Regions from separate parts of the Solwaraspora sp. WMMD937 genome, predicted to be linked through region 2. Evidence: riboswitches for the same ligand, from Rfam matches in the RefSeq annotation. Region 2 holds a riboswitch; each other region holds the start of a gene.
The links. A riboswitch is a leader RNA that binds a small molecule or an ion and turns the genes downstream of it on or off. The one in region 2 is predicted to bind cyclic di-AMP.

Region 1 (7,903 bases), 1.8 Mb from region 2:
GTCAACGTCGACCGGGTCGAGGAGGCGCTCTCCACCGGTGCCCAGACCATCGCGGTCGGTTGCCCGTTCTGCTACACCATGCTCGGCGACGGGGTCACCGGCAAGCAGTCCAGCGGCGCGGCGGACGAGAACGTCGAGGTCGTCGATGTGGCGACGGTGCTGCTCAGGTCGGTCAAGCCGGCGGTAGCATCGTCGGCGTCATCGTCGGCCGAGGAGTAGGGAGAAGCGGGTGCTGGGTTGGGCCCGCGAGTTCCTCGCCCAGCCCTGGCCGTTCCTCACCCTCGCGGTGCTGGCCGGCGTGAGCCTGCTGGTGCACCGGCCGCTCGCCGTACGGCTCGGCTGGGCGCGCTGGCCGACGCTCGGGATGCTTCTCAGCGCTGCCGCGATCGCCGCGCTCACCCTGCCACCGGCACCGACCGGGTCCGGTGTACCGCTCGCCCCCGGGGTCTCCGTTTCCGGCCCGGACGGCCAGGTCTTCGCCGCGTGCCTCCGGTCGCTCACCGATCCGGCGGTGCTGTGGTCCGGGCTGGTCACCGTCGACTCGCTCGGCGAACGGGTCGGCAACGTGGCGATGTTCGTACCACTGGCGTTCTGCACGGTGCTGGCGGTCCGCCGGCCGGCGCTGGCCACCGGGCTGCTCCTGCTGGCCCCAGTCGTCGTCGAAGTAGGCCAGGCCGTGCTCGGCGTCGGCCGTGAGTGTGTCGGCTACGACTGGGTCAACAACGCGACCGGGGCGCTGATCGGGGCGGTCGGCGGCGGCGTGGTCCGGTTGCTGTGGCGGCGGTTCGCGCCGTCACCTACCAAGGTCAGCTAGCTGCCAGTCGCGACATCGGTAGCGGCGAAGACGCTGCGGGCGACCGTCGCCCGGTACCCGGCGACGACGTCGGTGGTCGCAGCGATCGGCCAGGCTGCCGGCCCGAGCACTGCGGGCGGCCGGCGCCGCGCGTCCAAGGGCTGTGCAACAGCGACGTTCGGTACGTCGAGTGCGTTCAGCAGGCAGGCCAACGCGGCGGTACGTGGTCCGACCGGTCCGGCGCCGCGCTCGGCGGCGGCCAGCCGTCGCCGGGTCTCCGTCTCGGCGGGCGGTTCGCCGCCGTCCGGCGGAGCGAATTTGGGCCGGGGCAGCACCCAGAGCACCCGGTCCCGTTCCCGGCGGAGCACCCCCGAGACGACCAGCCCGTTGAGTACCTCGTCGACTACACCGTGGGACAGATCGACCACCCAGTCGCGGGTCGCGCGGCCAGGCTCGGCCTGAATCCTGGTCCGGACCTGGTCGAGCAACTCCCGACCGTGGCCTCGACCCCGGGCATCGCCGGGTGCGTACCCGCCGGCGGGATCGTCGTCGGTCAGCACCCGGCCGTCTGCGTCAATCGCAATCTGGCCGCCGACGGCGAGGTCGCACAACACCGCCCCGGCGACGGCGTAGTCGAGCTCTGGGGAAGCGACGGTCGCGGTCCCGGAATCGTCATAGCTGAGCAGGACCAGCTCCTCCGCGAGGCTGAGCGATTCCATGTCATCATGCTAACCGCCCAGACCGGTGACCGCAGGAGAAGCGGTTGCTTCGGGGAAGCAGAGGCGGCAGGCGGTCTTGAACGAACACCGCGCTTTCCAATAAGGTGATGCACCGACCGCTGCGGATGTCGGCCTCCGTACCCCCGCCCGTGAGGCCCCAGCGATCGAACCATTGAAGGAGTCGCTGCCAATGGCACGTGCGCTCGTAAACTCGCACATCCATCGTCACAGTGGGTCCCGAAATCGATGCGGAGAGCATCGGCCTTTACGGCTCTTGCGGCGTAGTGCGATCACCCTGTTGCTCGCCGTAATTGCGTTGGTCATCCCGGCTGTTCCGGCCCACGCCGAGCCGACGCTGGCTGAGATCGAAGCCGAGTTGGACGCCCAGTGGCTGAAACTGGAACCGGTCATCGAGCAGTACAACAAGGTGCACAGCGAGCTCAAGGCCAACGAGAAGAAGGCGGCTGCGCTCGACGAGAAGATCCGCCCGCTGTCGCTGCAGGCCAACCTGGCGGCGGACGAGATCGGTGAGGTGGCCAACCGCTATTACCGGACCGGGCCGTCGAGCGAGCTGAACGCCCTCCTCCGGACCGGATCACCGACCAGCCTGGCGGATCAGCTCGTGGTGCTGGACCGGATCTCCAAGCGTCGGCAGGAAAAGATCACCGCCGTTCTGGAGACCCGCGACCGCTATCTCGCTGAACGGCAGACGCTGGACGAGTTGATCACGAAGCAGCAGGCACAGGACAAGACGCTCGCCGAGCAGCGCAAGACCATCGACGCCGAGATCAAGCGCCTGGAACGGGCGCGAAACGCCGCGTACCAGTCCACCGGCTACACCGGCGGATCCGGTGCCTCCGGCCCGTGCCCGGCGGTGTCGGTCGGCGGAGCCGCCGGAACTGCGGTCCGCACCGCGTGCGCACAGCTCGGTAAGCCGTACGTCTGGGGTGCCACCGGGCCGAACGCCTTCGACTGTTCCGGCCTGACCCAGTACGCCTGGGCAAGTGCCGGTGTCAGCCTCACGCATTACACCGGAACTCAGTGGAATCAGGGCAGTTCGGTCAGCCGCGCCAACGCCAAGCCCGGCGATCTCGTATTCTTCTTCAGTGATCTGCATCACGTGGGGATCTACATCGGTAATGGCCTGATGGTGCACGCTCCCCGCGCGGGTCAGCCTGTGCAGATGGAGAACATCGACAACATGCCGCTCGCCGGTTTCAAGCGGGTCGGCTGATCGCAGCAGGTCAGCCAGCCCGCCGAGGCAATCTGAGTGGCGCGCGTTGGTCGGCCGAACGTACGGGCGGACCGGTATGAACGGGCCGGTCCGCCCGGCAGAATTCGAACGCTTGAACGATGGCAGCCTATGCACGATACGCAATCGTCTGCGTACTCAATGAGATAGTCCATGTTTTCGCTTGCGTAGCGAGAACACCGCTCTCTACCCTTGGGGATCGTCGAGTCGGGAGGACGTCAACCAACCGGGTTGACCTCGGCCTGACACCGCCTAATCGCCGTCTGACGGCGAGCCGGGGACCCACGGCACTCTCGGGGTGAATCCGCAGGCCACCTGCGGTAGGGCGTCTCCTTTCCGCCCGAACCCGTCAGCTAACCCGGTAGGCGGTCTGGGGAGAAGGAGTCCGGTGGCTACGAGCGCCCCTCGGCGATACCTCCGGTGGTCCGGCCGCGACCATCGGCGAAAACCGCCGCACGACCCTGGCCGAATACTCACCACGTTGATCGCCGCCACCACCGGCGTCGGTCTGCTGCTGGTCGCGGCGCCGGCGCAGGCGCAGCCCACCGTCGCCGAGATCGAGTCGCAGATCGACGAGGTCTGGGCCGAGCTCGAACCGACGATCGAACGGCACAACGCCGTACGGCAAGACCTCGCCGCCAAGAAGAAGCAGGCGGACGAACTGCAGAAGAAGATCAAGCCGCTGCAGATCCAGATCGACCTGGCGATGGACCGGGTCAGCGAGTTCGCCGCCCGGTCGTACAAGGGTGGTAGTCCGTCGGTCTTCAACGCGATCCTGACCAACGGCAAGCCGACCCACCTCGCCGACCAGCTCGAGCTGCTGGACCAGTTCGCCCGGCGGCAGGCCCGCGACGTGCAGGCTGTCGTCGACCTCAAGAACGAGTACGCCGCGAAGAAGGCTCCGCTGGACGATTTGATCATCGAGCTGACCAGCACCGAGGCTCAGCTGGCGGCGAAGGCCAAGGAGATCGACGCCGAGGTTGACCGGTTGCAGGACCTGCGCCTGGAGGCGTACGGCTCGACCAACACCCTCGGCTCGCTGCGTCCCGCGCCCTGCCCGGCGACCTACCCCGGCGGTGCGGCCGGCAAGGCGGTCACCTTCGCCTGTGCGCAGATCGGCAAGCCGTACGTGTGGGGTTCAGCGGGACCGGGCAGCTACGACTGTTCGGGTCTCACCCTGGCCGCCTGGGGGCAGGCGGGTGTCTCACTGCCACACAACGCGGCCCGGCAGCGTCAGGTGACCGCCAATGTGAGCCGGGACCAGCTGCGCCCCGGTGACCTCATCTTCTACTACAGCGGGCTCTCCCACGTCGGCATGTACGTGGGTGACGGCTGGATCGTGCACGCCTCCCAGGCGGGCGAACCGGTGCAGATGCGCAAGATCGGTTCGAGTGTGCACAGTTACGGCAGGCCCGGCTAGACCTCACTCCTCCCCATGGCCTGGCGCGTGTCGCTGATCCCCCCGTCAAGCGGCAGCACCGGCCACCGGAAAGGCGCCCTCCCATGTCTCCCCCCGGCTTGGGAGGGCGCCTTTCGCCTCCCCGTCGCCGGTGCGCCGGCTCTCCGACAGCCCAGCCGGTTCAGCTGGTCGGCCAGGTGCGCCACCGCTGCCAGGACCGGCTCGGAGTGGGCCCACGCTGGCCCTGGTACCGGGATCCGTAGACCGCCGACCCGTACGGATGCTCCGACGGCGACGAGAGCCGGAAGATGCACAACTGCCCGATCCTCATCCCGGGCCAGAGCTTGATCGGCAGGTTCGCCACGTTGGACAACTCCAGCGTCACGTGGCCGGAGAAGCCGGGGTCGATGAAGCCGGCGGTGGAGTGGGTCAACAGGCCCAGCCGACCCAGGCTCGACTTGCCCTCCAGCCGGGCGGCCAGGCCGTCGCCGAGCGAGACGACCTCGAGCGTGGAGGCAAGGACGAACTCACCGGGGTGCAGGACGAACGGGTCGCCGCTGGGCACCTCGACCTGGGACGTCAGATCGTCCTGCCGGGTGGCCGGGTCGATGTGGGTGTACAGGTGGTTGTTGAAGACCCGGAAATACCGGTCGAGCCGGACATCGATGCTCGACGGCTGGATGAGCGAGGATTCGAACGGCTCGAGGGAGAGGCCGCCGGACTTGGTCTCCGCGACGATGTCCCGGTCGGAGAGGAGCATCGTCACACGATAGCGACCGTGCGGCCGGTGTGACCGTGCGGTCGGTGTCCTGGCCGGAACGTACCCGGATCGGCGTGGCCGGGCGATCCCACTATCTCTTCGTACACATGTTCGATAGAATCACCGCATGGCAACCTGGTCCGAGTTCGCAGCCGACGAGCCCCGCCTGGCCACGGCGATCCGACTCCTCATGCAGCAGTACGGTCCCGGCCTCGGCTACCTCGCCACCGTCCGAGCCGACGGTGGTCCCCGGGTGCACCCGGTCTCCCCGGTGATCACCGACAGTGGGTTGTTCTGCTTCATCATCGACTCGCCGAAGCGGCGTGACCTGGAGCGGGACGGTCGGTACGCGCTGCACTCGTTCCCGCCGGAGGAGAGTGACGACGAGGCGTACCTGGCAGGTCGGGCGCATCCGGTCACCGATCCGGCCAAGGTGGGTCGGCTCGCCAGCGATCTCGGGGCCGTGCCGCACGTCGACTGGCGGCTGTTCGAGTTCACCGTCGACGTGGCGATGGTGGCGCAACGCGCTGGCAGCACCGGCCACTACGCGGCGGCGGCGCCACGGCAACCAGCCGTCCAGGTCTGGCTCGACCCGACCAGTGGCAGCGTTTCCCACCCGGTGCCGGCCCCGGTCGCCTGCTGATCCGCCGCATGGCACCGGCCGACGCCTCGACGCCCTACCCGTTGACGGTCGGTCGACGGGCGCCGAGCCGTTACCCCATGCTGTGCTCGGTCGGCGGCCGGGCCTGTTGCGCAGCGACCGGGCGGACCGGGTAGAGTGGGGCCGCTCGCGGGTGTAGTTCAATGGCAGAACATCAGCTTCCCAAGCTGACAGTGCGGGTTCGATTCCCGTCACCCGCTCCACACCGAAAGCCCTGGTCAGGATGCGAATCCCAACCAGGGCTTTCGTCGTATGAGCGCGGGGATCGCCGGCAGCTTCCTACTTTCGCGGGTACGCGGCCTGCAGCACTTCGCGAAGCAACTCGCTGGGGCTGCGATTGGTTAGCTCTGCCACCTTTACGATCATCTCGTAGGTTTGGTCATCAATCCAACTGCCCGAGCTGCCCGCCTCGGAACCCATGCTGCGTCGGCGGACGTGATGCCGCAGGTACATCTTGATGCACCTGCGGCATCAAGCTGAACAGGTAACCCCTGGACCGAGGAGGTTGCACTGCGTGCAACGACCGCCGCGTGTCATCACCGACCTTGCGGTGTGGACGACGTCGGGCCGATACCCAGCAGCGCCAGCGCGGCGACCCGGCTTTCGATCACCTGGATCCGGTCGGCCCGTTCCGTCGGGGACCAGTGGGCCCGCTGGTTGGTCACCTGCCCGGGCCACTTCCGGTAAAGCAACCCCGGCTCGTCGATGAAGTGACCGTCGCTGACCGTGCTCGCGGCGAGGAGCAGCCCGGTGTCCTCGGAGGCGGGCAGCGCCAGCCAGCCGCCCAGGGCCAGCAGCAGGTCCGTACGGATGCACAGCGTCGCCGGGTGCACCGGCAGCCGGTAGGCGTCCTCCTGCCAGCACCGGTGGACCGTACCGGCGGGCAACCGGCCGCCCGGTGGATCGGTGGCCATCCGTACCGTGCGGTGGTCGCTCAGCAGATCGAGCGCCGCCGCCGTCGTCCAGCCGACCGTCGGGTCGGCGGTGAGGACCGCGATGTCGCGGGCCAGCGCGTCAGAGGTCAGCCGGTCGTCGGCGTCGAGCACCTTGACCAGCGGCCCGTCGGCGCGGGACAGCGCCATGGTGCGGGTGACGCCGGGGCCACCGGGGCGGTTGTGGCCGACGCTGATCCGGCGGTCCTGAGACAGCGCGGCGGCGACCTCACCGGTCTGCCCGTCCTCCTGCACCAGCCAGCGCCACTGCCAACCAGGCGGCATCCGCTGCGCCCGCAGCGAGGCGTACGCGTCGGCGAGGTACGGGATGCTCGCGGGATGGACAGGAGTGACCACCGAGATGGTCTGCGGGGGCCGGCGCATCGCTCCGACTCTACTATGGGTCGTTCATCGTTGACCCAGCGTTGTGTCGCCCCGGTCTCTGGTACGAATGTTCCATGTCGGAACCGAAGGATTTGCCGGCTGTGGATGCCGACCACGCCCGACCTCGAGGGGTGGACGACGCCACGGTCGCGGCGCTCGGCGAGTTGAGCAAGGCACTGGAGACGGTGCACCGGGCTCGTGGCCACCTCTACTCGATGCACCAGTTGATCGGCGGCGCGGACGCGACCCTGGACCGGGTCGTCCAGCTGCTGCGCGGGGCCGGCCACCGGCACATGGCTGACCGGGTCGAGACGGAGCTGATCGGTCGCAACGTCCTGCCGGGCCGCTGGACATTCCAGATCGTCGAGGAGTTCGACGACGGCTACTACGCGACCTTCCAGGCGGTCGAGCGGGCAGCCCGGGAGGCGCTGGTGGGCGGCCGCCGGCACATCCACGAGGCAGAGATGAAGCAGGCCCGGCGTACCGTCGGCCGACCGGGACACGAGGCGACGCCGTAACGGCCCGACGCCGTAGCCGATAGCGACCCCGGCGGCTCAGAGGTCCTCGCTGTGAATCAGGCTGCGGATCCGGAGTTCGTCGACGACGGGGGGCGGACAGTCGGCGACGATCACCGCGCTGCCGACGACGAGCGCCCCGCGAGCTGCGGCGAGCTGCGCCATGGCCCGCAGCTGCGCGCCGCTGCTGACCCAGTCGTCGACGAGCAGGACCCGGTCGCCTGGGCCGAGGTGCCGGTCACGGACACCCAGCCGCAGCGTGCGGCCCCGGTAGTCGGGCGCCGTCGTGGTCCAGGTGGTCGCGTCCGCGATTGCCCGCTGCGGATCCTCCTTGTACGCGGGTACGACGCCAACGCCGAGCGCTGTCGCCACCAGCGGGCCGACGAGCAGCCCGGTGACCTGCGGGGTCATCACCGTGCTCGGTCGGTCCGCGTCGGCCAGATCGGCGCTGGCCAGACCGGCGAGGGCGGGGCCGATCCCGGCGAGAA
Region 2 (7,903 bases):
GCCCGACACCCAGCGAACCCGTTCGTGTGATCAGCCGTACCGCCAGACTCACCAGTACCACCAGTCCTGTCCGTACCGTCAGTCCTGCAAGGGAGTCCCCCCGTGGCGAGCAACACCTCCAAGACCGCGCGCGCGTCAGTCCGCGCCGGCCAGGCCGGTCAGGGTGGTGCCCTGAGCGTCCTCGGCGAGTTCAAGTACCTGATCCCGCTCAACGGCGGCAAGCACGCCTATGTCCGCAACCTCACCAACGGGAAGACCGCTCACCTGCGTACCGACTCGGACGCGTTCGTGGAGGAGATCCGGTCGCTGGCCGGTGCCGGCCACGCCGCGAAGATCCGGTTGGAGATCAACGCGCTGGCGGCCGCCCACCCGGGTCACGGCTGGGAGCTGACCGAGAAGCGGCTTGTCGAGGCCGGGGTCTTCGAGGCCTGAGCATGATCTGACGGGTCGACGACGACCCGGACCTTGCACGGCCCCGCCGGGCGACACGCCAGGCGGGGCCGTTTCCGTCGCTGGTGGTGGCGGCTGCTCAGTTAAGCAGTTCCACCTGACCATTTCCGAGGTCGTAGACCCCGCCGGTGACGTCGATCCGCCCGTCCGCGAGCGCCGCGGCGAGCGACTCCACCTGCCGCAGCCGATGCACGGTTCGCCGCACATGAGCCCGTACCGCGAGGGGCTGTACGTCCGGGTGCCCGACACCGACCTCAGTCACCGCCGGAGCGATCTGCTCCACCAGGTACCCGATGCTGCCGGCCGGGCGGCTGCCGGTGCGTTGCGCGGTGATGGTCGACGCCACCGCTCCGCACCGCTCGTGTCCGAGCACGATGACCAACGGCACACCCAACGCGCCGACGGCGAACTCGATCGATCCGACGATCGCCTGGTCCAGCACCTGAGCGCCGGACCGCCCGACGCAGATCGAGCCGAAGTTTTGATCGAAGATCGCCTCCAGCGGCACCCGCGAATCGATGCAGCCGAGCACGAACGCGATCGGATGCTGCTCGCCGAGCGCCGCGCTGGCCGCAGCCGCCGACACGTCGTGACCGTGCCGTGGTCGTCCGGTGACGAAACGCCGGTTGCCGGCCAGCAACTCAGCCAGGGCCTCGGCCGGGCCGGGGTGATCGGGTGGTGGCGGGCCGGACGGACGCGGTGCCCGGGAGTCCGGCATCGGGAGCGACGGTGACGACATGGTTGCAGCGTGGCGTGCTACTGGCCGGTCGGGAAGACAGTTGCGAGTCTTCTCACCGTGCTGGTTCCAGTTCCGGCCACCGGGGTACGTACGTCCGAGCCGGCACCGCCATCGACCTGCGCGGAGGTGACGACGGTGAGCAGGCATCAGGAACTCAGCGTCCGGGTGCCGGACGGAGCGGTGCTGCGTGGGCGGTCGAGCAGCCCGGGCGCTGCGGAACTGGCGCCCCGGGTCGCCCGGCTGGTCCGGCTCTGCGAGGTGACCGGACCGGGTGACGGCCGCCCTCGTCGAGGTGCTCGGCAGGGCGGCGCGCTGGAGCAGGCTCGAGGGCGCAACACGGCCGTCGGGTGCTCCCGGGAGCCGGCGCCGGGCTGGCGCGCGGACGGTAACGTCGTAAGGCTGCCGGGTCCGATCACGTGACGGGGTCACCACGCTCCGCCGTCGCCGCCCGGCGCCGTGACCGTCCGCCGGCGGACCGGCCGCCCTGCCCCGGCCGGCCCGCCCTCGCCCAGGAGCCGCAGCGTTGACCGACGCCACCACGTTGGACCAAGAGATCGCCGCCGAGCAGCGGCACGTCGACCGGGTCTACGCCCGGTTGGCGCAGCTACGCCAGGACGCGGTACGCGCCGAGCGGGACGGCTACCGCCTCGCCCGGGTGGGCAACGTCGGCGCCCTGGTGGAGCGCGACGCGATGGTCTTCCACGCGGCCCGGCGGCGACATCTGCTCGACGCCGAGCACGAAGGACTGGTGTTCGGCCGGCTCGATCTACGCGACGGCGCGGTGTTGCACGTGGGTCGGCTCGGCGTGCGCGGCGAGCGGGCCGAGCCGCTGCTGATCGACTGGCGTGCCCCGGCCGCCGCCGCGTTCTACCAGGCGACGCCGGCCCGACCGCGGGGCGTGGTGCGGCGGCGCACCATCCAGTCCCGGGGCGAGCGGGTCATCGGCGTCTCCGACGACCTGCTCGATCCGGCGGCCGCGCCGGCCGGGATGCGGGTGGTCGGCGACGGCGCGCTGCTGGCCACCCTGGCCCGGGCCAAGGGACGTGGGATGCGCGACATCGTGGCCACCATCCAGCAGGAGCAGGACCATGCGATCCGGTCGCCCGCCGCCGGGGTGACGATCGTCTCGGGCGGCCCCGGCACCGGCAAGACCGCGGTCGCCCTGCACCGGGCGGCGTACCTGCTCTATTCGGACCGGAGCCGGTTTGCTGGCGGCGGCATCCTGGTTGTCGGCCCGACCGGTGTCTTCGTCGAGTACATCGCCGCGGTGCTGCCAGCCCTGGGTGAGGAGAGCGCCACCCTGAGGTCGTTGGGATCGCTGCCGCCGGGAGTGTCGGCGACCCGGACGGATCCAGCGGCGGTCGCCGTGCTGAAGGGGTCACTACGGATGCGGCGGGTGCTGGAACGGGCGGTACGTGACGCGGTACCGGACGGGCCGACCGAGTTACGCCTGCTCTACCGGGGGCAGTTGCTGCGGCTGCGCAGCCCGGAGCTGGACGGCATCCGAGCCCGCGCGCTGCCCCGGGGTGCACGGCGCAACGAGGTCCGGCGGGCCGGTATCGATGGGTTGTTCGAGGCGTTGTGGGCGCAGGCCCGGCAGTTGGTGGCCCCGGCCCGGCTGCCCGGCCAGGCCGAGTTCGAGGACGAGTTGTCGGACCGGGACGATTTCCGGGACTTCCTGCGGGCCTGGTGGCCCCGGCTGCTGCCGCGACACGTGCTGGGCTGGCTGGCTCGGCCGGACCGGCTGCGTCGGTACGCGCGGGGAGTGCTCGACCCGGCCGAGATCGCGGTGCTGGCCGATGCGTTCGGTGACCTGGCGGACAACGGGCCGACGATTGCGGACGTGGCGCTGCTGGACGAGTTGGACGAACTGCTCGGCCGGCCACCGCAGCCCCGCCGCCGGCACCGGGATCCGTTCCAGGTGACCGGCGGGGTGCGTGAGGTGACGACCTTCGCCGACCGGGATCGGGCGGCCCGTGCCGCCGCCCGGGAGCGACCGGCCGACTACCGGGAGTACGCCCACGTGGTGGTCGACGAGGCGCAGGACGTGTCGCCGATGCAGTGGCGGATGATCGGGCGCCGGGGCCGGCTCGCCTCCTGGACGGTGGTCGGGGATCCGGCGCAGACCGCGTGGACCGGGGATCCGGCCGAGCTCGCCCAGGCCCGGGACCGGGCGTTGGGGCGGCGGCCGCAGCGGGAATTCCAGCTGACTACGAACTACCGCAACCCGGCGGAGATCTTCGAACTGGCCGCCGAGGTGATCCGCGAGGTCGCTCCGGACGCCCCGTTGCCGACGGCGGTCCGGTCGACCGGGGTGGTGCCGCGCCGGGACCGGGTAGCTGCGGCCGTGCTGCCGGCTGCGGTCCGTACCGCGACCGCTGAGATGCTGGCCGCCGTGGAGGGGACGGTCGGCGTCATCGCAGCGGTGGCCCGGCGGGACGAGGTCGCCGGCTGGCTCGGCGAGCTGGCGACCTCCCGGCTACAGGTGGTGTCGAGCCTGCAGGCGAAGGGCATGGAGTACGACGCGGTGGTGCTGGTGGCCGGCGAGGAGATCCGTGCCGAGTCCGAGGCCGGGGTGCGCACGCTCTACGTCGCGCTCTCCCGGGCGACGCAACGGCTGGTCACCATCGACCTCGACCCGGAGTCGATTGCACATATTGCTATGTGAGCATTATTCTGCTGACGAAACGCCGGGCAACGGAGGGTGGCAGGCGTGGGAGTCGGACACGATCACGGTGCCGGGAGCACCGGTCAGCGACACTACGGGCGCCTCTGGGCCGCCTTCGTCCTGCTGGCGGTCTTCATGGTGGTCGAGGCGGTCACCGCGCTCGCGACCGGTTCCCTGGCACTGTTGTCCGACGCCGGGCACATGTTCACCGACGTGCTCGGCATCGGCATGGCGCTCGCAGCGATCGCCGCTACCCGACGACCGGCCGGGGAGCCGCAGCGCACCTTCGGCCTTTACCGCCTCGAGGTGCTGGCCGCGCTGGCGAACGCCGTACTGCTCGCCGGGGTCGCGCTCTACGTCCTGGTGGAGGCGGCCCGCCGGTTCGCCGATCCAGAGCCGGTGACGGTCGGCCCGATGCTGGTGGTGGCGGTCGCCGGCCTGCTCGCCAACATCGTCGCCTTCGCCCTGCTGCGCCAGGGAGCCCGGGAGAGCCTCAACGTGCGTGGCGCCTACCTGGAGGTGCTCGGCGACCTACTCGGCTCGGTGGGGGTGCTGGTGGCCGCCACGGTGATCGCCACCACCGGCTGGTGGTACGCCGACCCGCTGGTCGCCGTCGGTGTCGGGGTGTTCATCCTGCCGCGCACCTGGCGGCTGGCCCGGGCCGCGCTGCGCATCCTGGTGCAGGCGGCGCCGGAGCATGTGGAGGTCGCCCGGGTCCACCGCCGGCTGGCCATCGTGCCGGGCGTCTGCGACGTGCACGACCTCCACGTCTGGACGCTCACCCCGGGCATGGAGGTGGCCTCGGCACACCTGGCCGTGACCCCGTCGGCCGATGTCGGCACGGTGCTGCGGGACGCCCGGACGGCCCTGCACGACGAGTTCGGTATCGAGCACGCGACGCTGCAGATCGAGCCACTGGCCCCCGCCGACTCCTGCGGACCGGCCGACTGGTGATTAGCAGATGCTTAAGTTTCGTGACCTTCCCGCGACGTTCACAGCTACGATATACGTATATTTCTGATTTTTCCAGACATAACATGGCTATCGATACCGGGACGACGACCCGGGGAGCCGGTAGTCTCGGCCCCGGTCTCCGCTCGGGCGGCGCCCCTCCGGCGCCCGCGGAGGCCGTCGCCTAATCGCCGTACGGCGAGCCGGGGAACCACGTACCTGGGGTGCATCCGCGTCACGCGGTAGGGATCTTCCGTCCCGAACCCGTCAGCTAACCCGGTCGGCGGCTGACGGAAGGAATGCACAGTGTCGCGCACAGTACACAGAAAAACCCGGTCCGCGTTATTGGCGGCGTTGACCGCCGCCCTGATGGCCGTCACCGGCACCCCGATCGGCTCGCCGGCCGGAGCCGCCCTGCCCGCCAACCGGCCCGACCGGGTCGACGACGAGGGAGGCACCGACAGCCTGCGCAAGGAGCTCGATGCGGCCTCGAAGGGCTGGATCGACGCCAAGGCGGCGCTCAACCATTCGAAGGACCGGCAGAAGAAGCTGTCCGAGCAGCTCGACACGGTCGGTGCCGAACTGGAGCAACGGAACAGGAACGTTGGGCACATCGTCGACCGCGCGTACCGCAACGGCCGGCTCGGCCCAGTCTCCGCGCTGCTCAACAGCACCTCGCCGGAAGGATTCATCGACCGGGCGGCGGCGCTGAGCGCGGTGACCGCCAACGAGGAGAAGCAGCTCCGCGAGCTGTACCGCACCCGTGACCAGGTGACCAGGTCCAAGGCCGCGATCGAGCACGAGATCCGGGAGCAGCAGAAGCAGGTCACCATCATGGACCAGCGCCGGAACCAGGCGGAGCGGGCCCTGGCCGTCGCGGTCGCCGCCGAGAAGCAGGCGGAGGAACGGGCGAGGCAGCAGGCGGCGGAGGAGGCCGAACGGGCCGCCGCCAGCGGGTCCTCCGGCTCCGGGTCCTCCGGCTCCGGGTCATCCAGCTCCGGGTCATCCAGCGCGTCGGCAACCCCGGCTCCGCGCAACGCGAACGGCTCCTGGCCGGCCGAGTCGTGCAACGTCGACGACCCCACCACCTCCGGCTGCATCACGCCCCGTACGCTGCACGCGCTGAACCAGGCGAAGGCTGCCGGCTTCACCCGCTACGTGTCCTGCTTCCGCAACGGCAGCTCCGGCGAGCACCCCAAGGGCCGGGCGTGTGACTTCGCCGCCCAGCCCAACGGCTTCGGTGGAGTGGCGACCGGCGGCGACAAGAGCTACGGCGACAACCTCGCGAACTACTACATCAACAACGCCGACCGGCTCGGTGTGCTCTACGTGATCTGGTACAAGCGGATCTGGCTGCCCAGCAGCGGCTGGAAGACGTACAGCGGTGCGGGTGGCGACCCGTCCAGCGACCACACCAACCACGTACACCTGTCGGTGTACTGACGTCCGCGATCGGGGGCGGACGGCCACGTCGGTGGCCGTCCGCCCCCGTTTTCTATTCGCGGCGGAATCAGCGTACGGCGTCATTTACGCAACAGCGGCAGACCGATCGGCATATTTACCGACGGTCACCGGCAACCACGCGAGAGCGCTCTACCGCCATGCAGTCGCACCCGGCTCGCGCCAGAGCACATGCAGCCCACGAAGCCGAGAGAGCGCTCTCAGAGAGAGGTATATAGCAGCACCGGCGCGGCTGTCAACAGACAGCCACGACCCCGTACCGGATACACGAAACTTCATGTCGGGATATTGACAGAAGCCCGCATCTCTGATGACCTCCTGGCAATAACTCATTAATGGGCGTGAAATTTTTCGCGATCGTGGACCGCGCCCGACCCAACCCGGAGGCACCATGAACCTGTCGATCCATGGCGCGCGAACAGGTCGTACGCCGCGCCGGATCCTGGCAGCCACCACCGTGACAGCGCTGGCCGCGACCGGACTGATCTTCGGCGTACTGCGCACCGCCGACGCCGCCACCGTCGGTGCCGGCAGCTACACCACCACCCGCCCGGCGGGCGCCGCCGCCCCGACCGCCTGCGGCAACATCTCCGCCAACCCCCGCCAGTACGTGACGGGCAACGCCCCCGGCGGAGCCGTGCCCACCAACGACTGGTGGTCGTCGCTGCTGTTCAAGCGGTACAACTGCGCCTACTCCAACCCGCTGCACGCCCACCCGATGTCGTTCCAGCCGACCGCCGGCGGGCTCGGCGTCTCCTACACCACCGAGGCGGCGATCTCCGGTACGTCGACCGGCGTCGGCGAGTACCACTACCCGTACACGCGAGAGTTCACCCTCGGCGTCGCCGGGCTCAACGCCCCGGACGTCAAGGTCGACGGCTGGACCGACTGGACGGTCAGCCCGTACTGGTCCGACGGCGCCCGCACGCTACGCGCCACCGTCGGCCACGGTCTGCCGTTCGTGTACGCCCAGGTCACCGGCGGCAACGCCGAGCTGTCGTTCCCCGGCACCCCGACGGTCTGGCACCACGGCGGCGCCCGGGTCGGCTTCTCGATGCGCGGCCACGACTACGTCGCCTACGCCCCCAGCGGAGCGGCCTGGTCCGTCTCCGGGACCACGATCAGCTCCACCCTTGCCGGCCGCGGCTACTTCTCGGTCGCGCTGCTGCCCACCGGAGCCGGCACCAGCGCCGCCCGGCGCACCGCGTTGATGGACAGCTACGGCCGGTACGCCCACGCACACGTCACCGGCACCCGGGTCAGCTGGAGCTACGATCAGGCCAGCAGCACGGTCGACGCCACGTACAGCTTCACCACCACGGCCCGGGAGGGCACCGTCACCGGCACCGTCGTCTCGCTCTACCCGCACCAGTGGAAGCACCTCGACGGCGGCAGCCCGATCGCCGAGACCTACGTGTCGGCCCGCGGCCCGATGCGCAACCTGGTCGGCGCGACGTCGTTCCGGACCGCGATGCGCTTCCACGGCGTACTGCCGGAGGTCCCAGCGGTGGCCACCAGCGTCGGTGCCGACCTCGCCACGCTCACCGCGCACCTGGACCAGGCCGCGTCCGGCGACCCGCTCGCCGGCTTCGACAACGACACCTACTGGACCGGCAAGGCGCTCGGCCGGGCCG
Region 3 (7,903 bases), 2.7 Mb from region 2:
ACGGTCCAGCCGTTGTCGGCGAACATGCTCGGCGAGTACCAGACGAAGGACTTGACGTTGGAGCCGAGCGGGGCGCCGTAGAAGGTGCCGTCGACCGTGCCGTACGCCAGCCAGTCCTCGCTGTAGTTGGCCTCGGCCATCGCCTTGGTCTCGTCGGAGGCGGCCTGCAGCTGGCCGGCCTCGGCGAACCGCCCGAGCAGGCCGGGCTGCGGGATGAAGGCGATGTCCGGCGGGTTGCCGCCGTCCACCCGCACCTGCAGCTGGGCTTCGAACTCGCCACTGCCCTCGTAGCGGATGTCGATGCCGGTGCAGTCGACGAACTCGCTCCAGGACTGCTCGAGCAGGTCCGCCTCGGCGTCACGGATCGAGGCGTAGATCGTCACCTCGGTGCCGTCGTTGCCCTGGTAGTCACTGTATGGGGCGCATTCCTCGGAATCCGGGTCCGCGCTGGTGCCGCTGTCGGAAACACACGCCGTCGAGGCGAGGGCCAGCCCGAGCACGCTGGCGAGCGCGAAGGCCTGGCGTGGTCTGGTGAAGACCGCCATGGAGCGTTCTCCCTTCCTAGCCGGCGGGCCCCGCGTCCCTGCGGTCTGGCTGCGCCGGTCGGTTGCTGTCTGGGCGTCTTCACATGTAAGCGCTTGCAATGGAAGCGCGTCCAGTCCTGACCAGCTACGAGCCAGTAACGATTCGGAAACCTTGACCCGCTACTCAGCTGTTGAGCTGCCAGATGGACAGGTTCAGCGCGGCGGCGAAGGTGACCCAGCCCCAGTACGGGACCATCAGCAGAGCAGCCGGTCGCCAGACCCGCCAGAACAGCACCACGGTGAGGCCGACAAGCAGCCAGAGGAGCACGATCTCGGCGAACGCCAGACCGTACCGGCCGGCGGCGAAGAACAGCGGTGTCCAGGCGGCGTTGAGCACCAGTTGGGCCAGCCAACTGGCGATCGCCAGGCCGGCACCGGCCCGCCGCCAGACGGTGAACCCGGCGACGGCGATCAGCACGTACAGGATGGTCCAAACCGGGCTGAACAGCCAGGACGGCGGTGCCCAGGACGGCTGGACCAGTTCGGCGTAACGGGAACCGGCGTCGCGGGCGGCGAACGCCCCGACCGCTGCGGCCGCCGCCACCAGGCCGAGGAACACCGGTAGACCCCACCACGAGCGCATGGCAACTCCAGGGGAATGCATGGCGACTCCAGGAAACAGGTAGGGCCGGGGCCGCCGGCGCCGGTCCGCGGTGGGGAGGACCGGGCCGGTTCCGGCGGCCCCGGCAGGCTCGGGGTCGATGTGGTCAGGTCGATGTCGGTTGAGGGGGCCGGGGTTACGCCCGGCACCGTCAAGCGAACAGGCTCACGCCACCGGGGCCGACCAGCAGCCCGACGACGATCAGCACGATGCCCCAGAGCAGTTGCCGGCGGAACAGCGCGAGAACGCCGGCGACGACCAGGACGACTGCGAGAATCCAGAGAAGTAGCTCCATGGCCGCTGAATACCCTTGCGGCCGGCGACGGAAACCTGCACCGGTCTGGTCAAGGGACCGACCCGGCGAGCGAATACACGCTGTACGCCTGTTTGATCACCGGATGGGCGACGTTCCGGACCCGTACCCCACCGGGTGTGGTGCCCCGCTCCGTGCCGAAGTGGGCGTGACCGTGCACCGCGAGGTCGGTCGGTGCCGCGTCGATCGCCTCGGCAAGCAGGTAGGAGCCGAGGAACGGGTAGATCTCGGGCGGCTCGCCGGCTAGCGTCTCCGGCACCGGCGAATAGTGGGTCAGCGCCACCCGTACGTCGCAATCCAGCCCGGCCAGCGCCGCCCCTAGCCGATCCGCAGCGTCCGCCGTGGTGGCGACGAACGCCTTCATCTCCGGCTCGCCGAACCGGCTCGCGCAGCGCCCGGCGAACCCGCCACCGAACCCTTTGACCCCGGCTATCCCGAGCCGGCCGCCGGGGCAGTCCACCACCACGCCGTCGCCGTCGAGCACCGTGACCCCGGCGTCGCTGAGTATCCCGACCAGCTGCGGCACCTGGTCACAGTGGTGGTCGTGGTTGCCGAGCACCGCCACCACCGGGACCGCCAGACCGCCGAACTCGTCGGCCACGCACCGCGCCTCCGACTCCGTGCCGTGCCGGGTCAGGTCGCCGGCCAGCAGCAGGACGTCGGCCCGGTCGCCGAGCTGCACCAACGCCGGGCGGAACCGGCCCAGCACGTCGCTGTCCATGTGCACGTCTCCGACGGCCGCGACGCGGATCACGACAGCTCCTCCGTCTCGGTCGGCGCGGTGGTCCGGCTGACGACGATGTCGACGATCAGGCGTACGCCGGGGAAGCGCTCAGCCACCAGCCGGACGATCTCCGCCCGCCGGTGGGCGCTCTCGACCTCCCCGCACAACACCAGGCTGTGGTCCCGGCGGGAGACGCCCACCCCCTGCTCGGCGATGTCGGCGTGCTCGCTGAGCAGCCGCTGCACCGCAGCCTCGGTGTATCCGTCCAACCGGTCCGGCCCGGTCTTTCGCGTTGACTGCCCCGATGTCCGGGTCATCTGCCCACCTCCTGGCTGTCGTCCGGTGCCCGTCGGTGACCTACCCGTTCCCGGCCGGTTCGTGCCTGCAGGCACAGCGCGTCACAGCGGTGAACGGGTGGCGGCGTGCACGTGCTCGCTACCGTTGGGAAGGTGCTCGTCACAGCGACCCATGCGCCACCACCGTCACCGTCCCGGCCCGCGCCTCGCCAGCCGTCGCCCGTACAGTCCACGTCGTCAGCCGTGCCGCCATGCCCGCCACCGGACACCGCAGGGAGCACAGTGGACGCCGATCCGGCCTGGTCGCCGCCGGCCGGGCTGCGACGGATCGCCTTGGTGGGCATCGACGGGGTCGGCAAGACCACTCAGGCGCACCTGCTGGCCGAGGCGCTGACCACTGCCGGCCGGCCCGCCCGGTACTGGCGCAACGCTGGCGGCCGACGCTGGCTCGACCGGTTCGCGGTCCGACTCGGACGCCCGGACGCCCGGCGGATGGTCGGCCGTGGTGGGCTGATGTTCCTCGAGGCGTTGCTGCGCTGGCTCGCGATCGCCCGGTCGGTGCTCGGCTCCCGCCGGTCGATCGCGGTGATGGACCGGTACGCGGTCTGCCAGTACGCCAGCATCCGCACCCATGGCGCCGGCCGCTGGGAGCGGCTCGCCCGGCTGGCCTACCGGGTGTTTCCCCAACCGGACGTGACGTTCCTACTCTTGCTGCCGCCCGTCGAAGCGGCCCGGCGGATCGACGCCCGGGGCACCGACCACGAGTCGCTGGAGTTCCTGGCGACCAGCGCGGCCGCATACGGGTCACTGCCGGAGGCCGCCGGGTTCGTGGCCATCGACGCCCGGGGCACGGCCGCCCAGGTCGCCGCAGTGATCCGGCAGCGGCTGACCGAATGGCAGCCGGACGACGGCCGTCCGGCCGGCGCCTCGTGGCGGCCGGGTCCAGACGATTCGCGTGCGTCGTGACCCGCAGGCCGGTGTCTGTCGGGAGCTGCTGAACCGTGCACCCCGCTCGGGCCGTACTCCTGGCCAGGACCAACCAACCGGCGTCGGCCAGGACCAACCAACCGGCGGGCAGTGACGAGGATCGCAGGAGGGGTAGTGACGGGAATCGCTGCGCCCTGCCCGGTGTCGTGGTGTGCTGGGAGCCTGCCACACCCCACCGACCTCAGTGAATCGGGCAGTCGGCCGGCCCGACGCAGCGCGGCGATCGAGGAGCCTGGCAGGAAACGCCAATCCTGTTCACAGCAATTATTCAGGCAATCGTGTCAGCTTCGACTCACGAGACGGAATCCCTGACGCGTCTCATCTGTTGTGCAGGTGTCGGCGCCATACGGCGGGGCCTGCCACATCAGGTTCGCCGGATCGGAGGCGGACGTGACGGGGGAGAGGCTGATGGAGATGCGCATCGCAGGTGACAGGGCACGACGTGGGGTTAACGAGGGGACCGTGAGCAACGTGGAGAAGACGATGGCTTTGCGGACCGACGAGGTAGCCGAGGAGCGGGACCTCGTTGGCGTCTACCTGCATGAGATCTCCCGCACGCCGCTGCTCGACGCGGCCCGGGAAGTCGACCTCTCCAAGGCGATCGAGGCCGGTCTGTACGCGGAGCACCTGCTGGAGCAGGGCATGCCGCGGGCCGGGGTGAGCCGCGAGGAGCTGGAGCGGCTGGTCGTCGAGGGTGAACGGGCCAAGGACCTGTTCATCCGGGCCAACCTGCGTCTGGTGGTGTCGATCGCCCGCCGCTACGTCCGGTCCGGGATGCCGATGCTGGACCTGATCCAGGAGGGCAACACCGGTCTGGTCCGCGCGGTGGAGAAGTTCGACTACGAGCGTGGTTTCAAGTTCTCCACCTACGCGACCTGGTGGATCCGGCAGGCCATCAGCCGGGCGATCGCCCAGCAGGAGCGGACCGTACGGCTTCCGGTGCACCTGGTCGAGGACGTCAACCGGATGCGCAACGTAGCCCGCCAGTTGACCCGCGAGCTCGGTTCGGACCCGGAGCCGGAGCAGATCGCCGCCTCGCTCGGCGTGCCGGTCGAGCGGGTGCACGAGCTGGTGCGGTGGTCGCAGGACACGGTGTCGCTGGACACCCCGGTCGGCGACGACGGCGATACCAACCTGGGCGACCTGGTGGCCGACAGTGACGCACCGTCGCCGGAGGACATCGTGCTCACCGGGTTGGAGCGGCAGCGGATCGAGGGCCTGCTCAACCACCTGGACGACCGGTCCGCCGGCATCATGCGGGCCCGGTACGGCTTGGAGGACGGGCGAGAGCACTCGCTGACCGAGGTCGCTTCGCGCTTCTCGCTGTCCCGGGAGCGCATCCGGCAGCTGGAGATCCAGGCACTGGGCCGGCTGCGGGAGCTGGCCCGGGCGGAAGGGCTGCAGGCGGCCTGACGAATCGGCGGCAGGCGACCTGATCCGCCGATGAACTGACAACCCACCGACGAACTGACGACGGCCCGGCATCCGCAAGCGCGGATGCCGGGCCGTCGTCAGTTCGTCGGGCGAGCGACCGGGTCAGCGGACCCGGCCGTAGCCGTACGGCGGCATCATGTCCACGCTGGCCAGCTCGACGGTGCGGCCGAAGGTGGGTGCGTGGATCACCTGGCCGCCGCCCACGTACAGGCCGACGTGGGCGAGACCGTTGTAGAACACCAGGTCACCGGGCTGCAGTGCGCCACGGTTGATCTTCGCGACCACGTCCCACTGCATCGCCGCGTTGTGCGGCAGGCTCTTGCCGGCGGTACGCCACGCGGCAAGCGTCAGGCCCGAGCAGTCGTAACCGTTCGGGCCGCTGGCAGCCCAGACGTACGGCTTGCCGATGGCTCCGTACGCAAACTCGACGACCGAGCCGGCGGCACCGGACACCGACGGGACGGTTCCGGTGTACGACGAGCCGGTCTCGCTCGCGGCACCGTAGGCCCGTTCCCGCTTGTCCATCAGCTCGTCGATGTCCGCTTCGATGCTCTTCTTGCGGTCAGCGAGCTCCTTGACCTGGGCGTCCTGCTTCTTCAGGGCCGCCTGCAGCTTCTCCTGCTCGGCCAGGTAGGTCAGTTGGGTGCTGGTGAACTCGCTGAGTCGCTGCTGCCGGTCCCGGGCCAGGTGGTCCAGGGTGCCGAGCCGGTGGATGAAGCTGCCGGAGGTGCCGTCGAGCAGGGCGGTCGCGGTGCTCAACCCGCCGGTCTTGTACGCGTTGACCGCGATCTGACCGACCTCGGTCTGCGCTGCCGCGAGTTCGGCTTGCAGCGGGCCGAGCTTGGCGTCGATCTCCTCGGCCGCCGCCCGGGTGGCCTTGGCCTCCTCCCTGAGCCGGTTGTACGACTCGACGACCTTGGCCAGCTCTTCGGATTCCTTGTCGATCTGCTGCGTGAGTTCGCTGACCGTCGGCTGGGCGGTCGCGGCGGTCGCCGGTACCACCAGGCCGAGGCTTACGCCGGCCAGCATCAGGGTGCGCAGCAGAATCCGCGCTGTTGACAAGAACGCAGAACCCTTCTTCCTAGCCGCCTACCGGGTTAGCTGACGGATTCGGGCGGGAAGTTCGCCCTACCGCGGTGAACCGCGGATTCACCCCAGTTGCCGATGGGTCCCCGGATCGCAACCGTGAGATTACTGTTTGTAATGTCAGATAATCTCGGGACGGCGATTCGGCGGCACTGGACCGGCGTCACCGCTTCCCGGCGACTGGCGACCGGACCAGCCGATCCAACTTAGCCGCAAGGGTTGCGACCAGGAAAGTGCTGCGATCGTGATCCGTGGCATGGAACTGGCCGGAGGCCGTTGACAGTTACTTGATGTGACGGTTGGCTGCTCTGGGCAACATTCCTATTGCCCTCGGGTGACTGGTTGACTCCGGCGCGTTGTCCTTGGACAGCGCCTGATCAATTGCGAATAATGCGTCATTAGTCGGTCTACGCGGTTGTCGTCAGTAAGCTATCGGGATAAATGGGCGCAAAAGGTCTGGTTCGCCATCCAGGACGCGGCCTGCCGTACGTCATTCTGCTAGGTGGCAGAATGACTACCTTCCATCGAGTAGCTTGCTGTTCGCACAATGGACCCGCAAGGTCAGCGCCGCACGAGCCCTTCGGAGGCAGCTATGCGTGCTACTCGCCAGACCCCACCCCGACGCGGTTCCCCGGTACCCGCACAGTCCGGCTCCAGTGTCGGACGGACCTTCTACCGGCAGCCCGGCATCTGCGTGACCGGTGACTGGTTCGTCGTGGCCGGCCGGCGGTTCGCCGTCCGCGACCTCACCGAACTCCGGACCGCACGAGGCGCCCGCGACCGGCTCACCGGCCGGGTGATCGCGGTGACCGCCCTGACCCTGGCGGCGGTCGCGGTGACCGTCGGCTACACCCGGGGGCTGGACGAGGTCAGTGCTGGGGCCTACCTCGCCATGCTGGCGGCCGCGTTCGTGCCGGTGACGGTGGCCTGGCTCGGCGACCGGTTGCGGCCGCGGGCGTACGAACTCTGGGGCCGTCACCAGGGACTGCTGTTGCTGCTGTTCAGCACCGACGACGAACGCCAGTACGGCCAGGTGAGCCGGGCGTTGATGCGGGCCCGGGAAATGTCCCGGCTGGCCGGTCTGTCCGAGCCGGTCACCATCGAACCGTGGGTGCCCGACCAGCGGTGAGCGGGTCCGACCGCCGCTGCGGTCGCCAGCGGGCTGGTCGACGTCGATCAGCCCGCGTCTCGCCCGTCCAGTCGACGGGCGAGGTCGTGCAGCATCGCCACCGAGTCGGCCGGTGACAGGGATTCTGCCCGTAGTCGGTCGAAGACATGCTGGTACGGCCGGACCTCGTCGGCCCGGTCGATGACCTCCTCGACCAGAGCGCTCTCCACGTACACCACGTCAGCGTCGGCCTGGTCGGCGAAGTGCAGGATGACGAACGGCCCGAGCACCGTGTTGCTTCCGGCGGCGAACGGCAGCACCCGGACCGTGACATGAGGTGCCGCCGACATCTTCGCCACGTGCTGGAGCTGCTCGCGCAGTACCCGCGGGCCGCCGGTCATCCGGCGCAGTGCAGCCTCGTCGATGATCACCTCGATCTGCGGCGGATCGGCGCCGAAGAGCACCTCGTGCTGGCGGGCCAGCCGGATCTGCACCCGCCCTTCGATCTCGGCCGCCGGTACATGGTGCGGGCCGTCGGCCGGGATCACCGCGCGGGCGTACTCCTCGGTCTGCAGCAGACCGGGGAAGCTGATCGGCTGGAAGTAGCGCAGTGCCGACGCTTCCGCCTCCAGCCCGATGTAGGCCGCGTAGGCGGCCGGCACCCGGTCCTTATAGCCGCTCCACCAGGCGCGCCGTCGTGCCGCCCGGGCCAACTCGACGAGCTCCTGCACCTGCTGCTGGTCGCGTACGCCGTACAGGTCCAGCAAAGC

Region 1: another riboswitch for cyclic di-AMP. It lies ahead of O7621_RS04975 (NlpC/P60 family protein); the one in region 2 lies ahead of O7621_RS26180 (hypothetical protein).
Region 3: another riboswitch for cyclic di-AMP. It lies ahead of O7621_RS13895 (NlpC/P60 family protein); the one in region 2 lies ahead of O7621_RS26180 (hypothetical protein).

What each region holds. Positions count from the first base shown of each region.
Region 1 is NZ_CP120738.1:1,120,797-1,128,699, reverse strand. Features, by position in the region: gene O7621_RS04995 (heterodisulfide reductase-related iron-sulfur binding cluster) at 1-219, shown strand, start outside; gene O7621_RS04990 (VanZ family protein) at 230-814, shown strand; gene O7621_RS04985 (GPP34 family phosphoprotein) at 811-1,512, opposite strand; gene O7621_RS04980 (NlpC/P60 family protein) at 1,703-2,746, shown strand; cyclic di-AMP (ydaO/yuaA leader) riboswitch at 3,004-3,147, shown strand; gene O7621_RS04975 (NlpC/P60 family protein) at 3,246-4,184, shown strand; gene dcd (dCTP deaminase) at 4,345-4,923, opposite strand; gene O7621_RS04965 (pyridoxamine 5'-phosphate oxidase family protein) at 5,051-5,566, shown strand; tRNA gene O7621_RS04960 (tRNA-Gly) at 5,714-5,787, shown strand; gene O7621_RS04955 (glycosyltransferase family A protein) at 6,121-6,900, opposite strand; gene O7621_RS04950 (hypothetical protein) at 6,975-7,418, shown strand; gene O7621_RS04945 (phosphoribosyltransferase family protein) at 7,455-7,903, opposite strand, start outside.
Region 2 is NZ_CP120738.1:5,932,509-5,940,411, forward strand. Features, by position in the region: gene O7621_RS26155 (hypothetical protein) at 103-432, shown strand; gene O7621_RS26160 (carbonic anhydrase) at 530-1,168, opposite strand; gene O7621_RS26165 (hypothetical protein) at 1,325-1,609, shown strand; gene O7621_RS26170 (AAA family ATPase) at 1,713-3,857, shown strand; gene O7621_RS26175 (cation diffusion facilitator family transporter) at 3,903-4,811, shown strand; cyclic di-AMP (ydaO/yuaA leader) riboswitch at 4,980-5,110, shown strand; gene O7621_RS26180 (hypothetical protein) at 5,178-6,251, shown strand; gene O7621_RS26185 (glycosyl hydrolase) at 6,661-7,903, shown strand, end outside.
Region 3 is NZ_CP120738.1:3,192,429-3,200,331, forward strand. Features, by position in the region: gene O7621_RS13860 (ABC transporter substrate-binding protein) at 1-545, opposite strand, end outside; gene O7621_RS13865 (TspO/MBR family protein) at 709-1,167, opposite strand; gene O7621_RS13870 (GPGG-motif small membrane protein) at 1,337-1,480, opposite strand; gene O7621_RS13875 (metallophosphoesterase) at 1,530-2,219, opposite strand; gene O7621_RS13880 (hypothetical protein) at 2,249-2,539, opposite strand; gene O7621_RS13885 (dTMP kinase) at 2,801-3,484, shown strand; gene O7621_RS13890 (sigma-70 family RNA polymerase sigma factor) at 3,920-4,918, shown strand; gene O7621_RS13895 (NlpC/P60 family protein) at 5,042-5,968, opposite strand; cyclic di-AMP (ydaO/yuaA leader) riboswitch at 6,012-6,146, opposite strand; gene O7621_RS13900 (DUF6232 family protein) at 6,618-7,154, shown strand; gene O7621_RS13905 (DUF5753 domain-containing protein) at 7,202-7,903, opposite strand, start outside.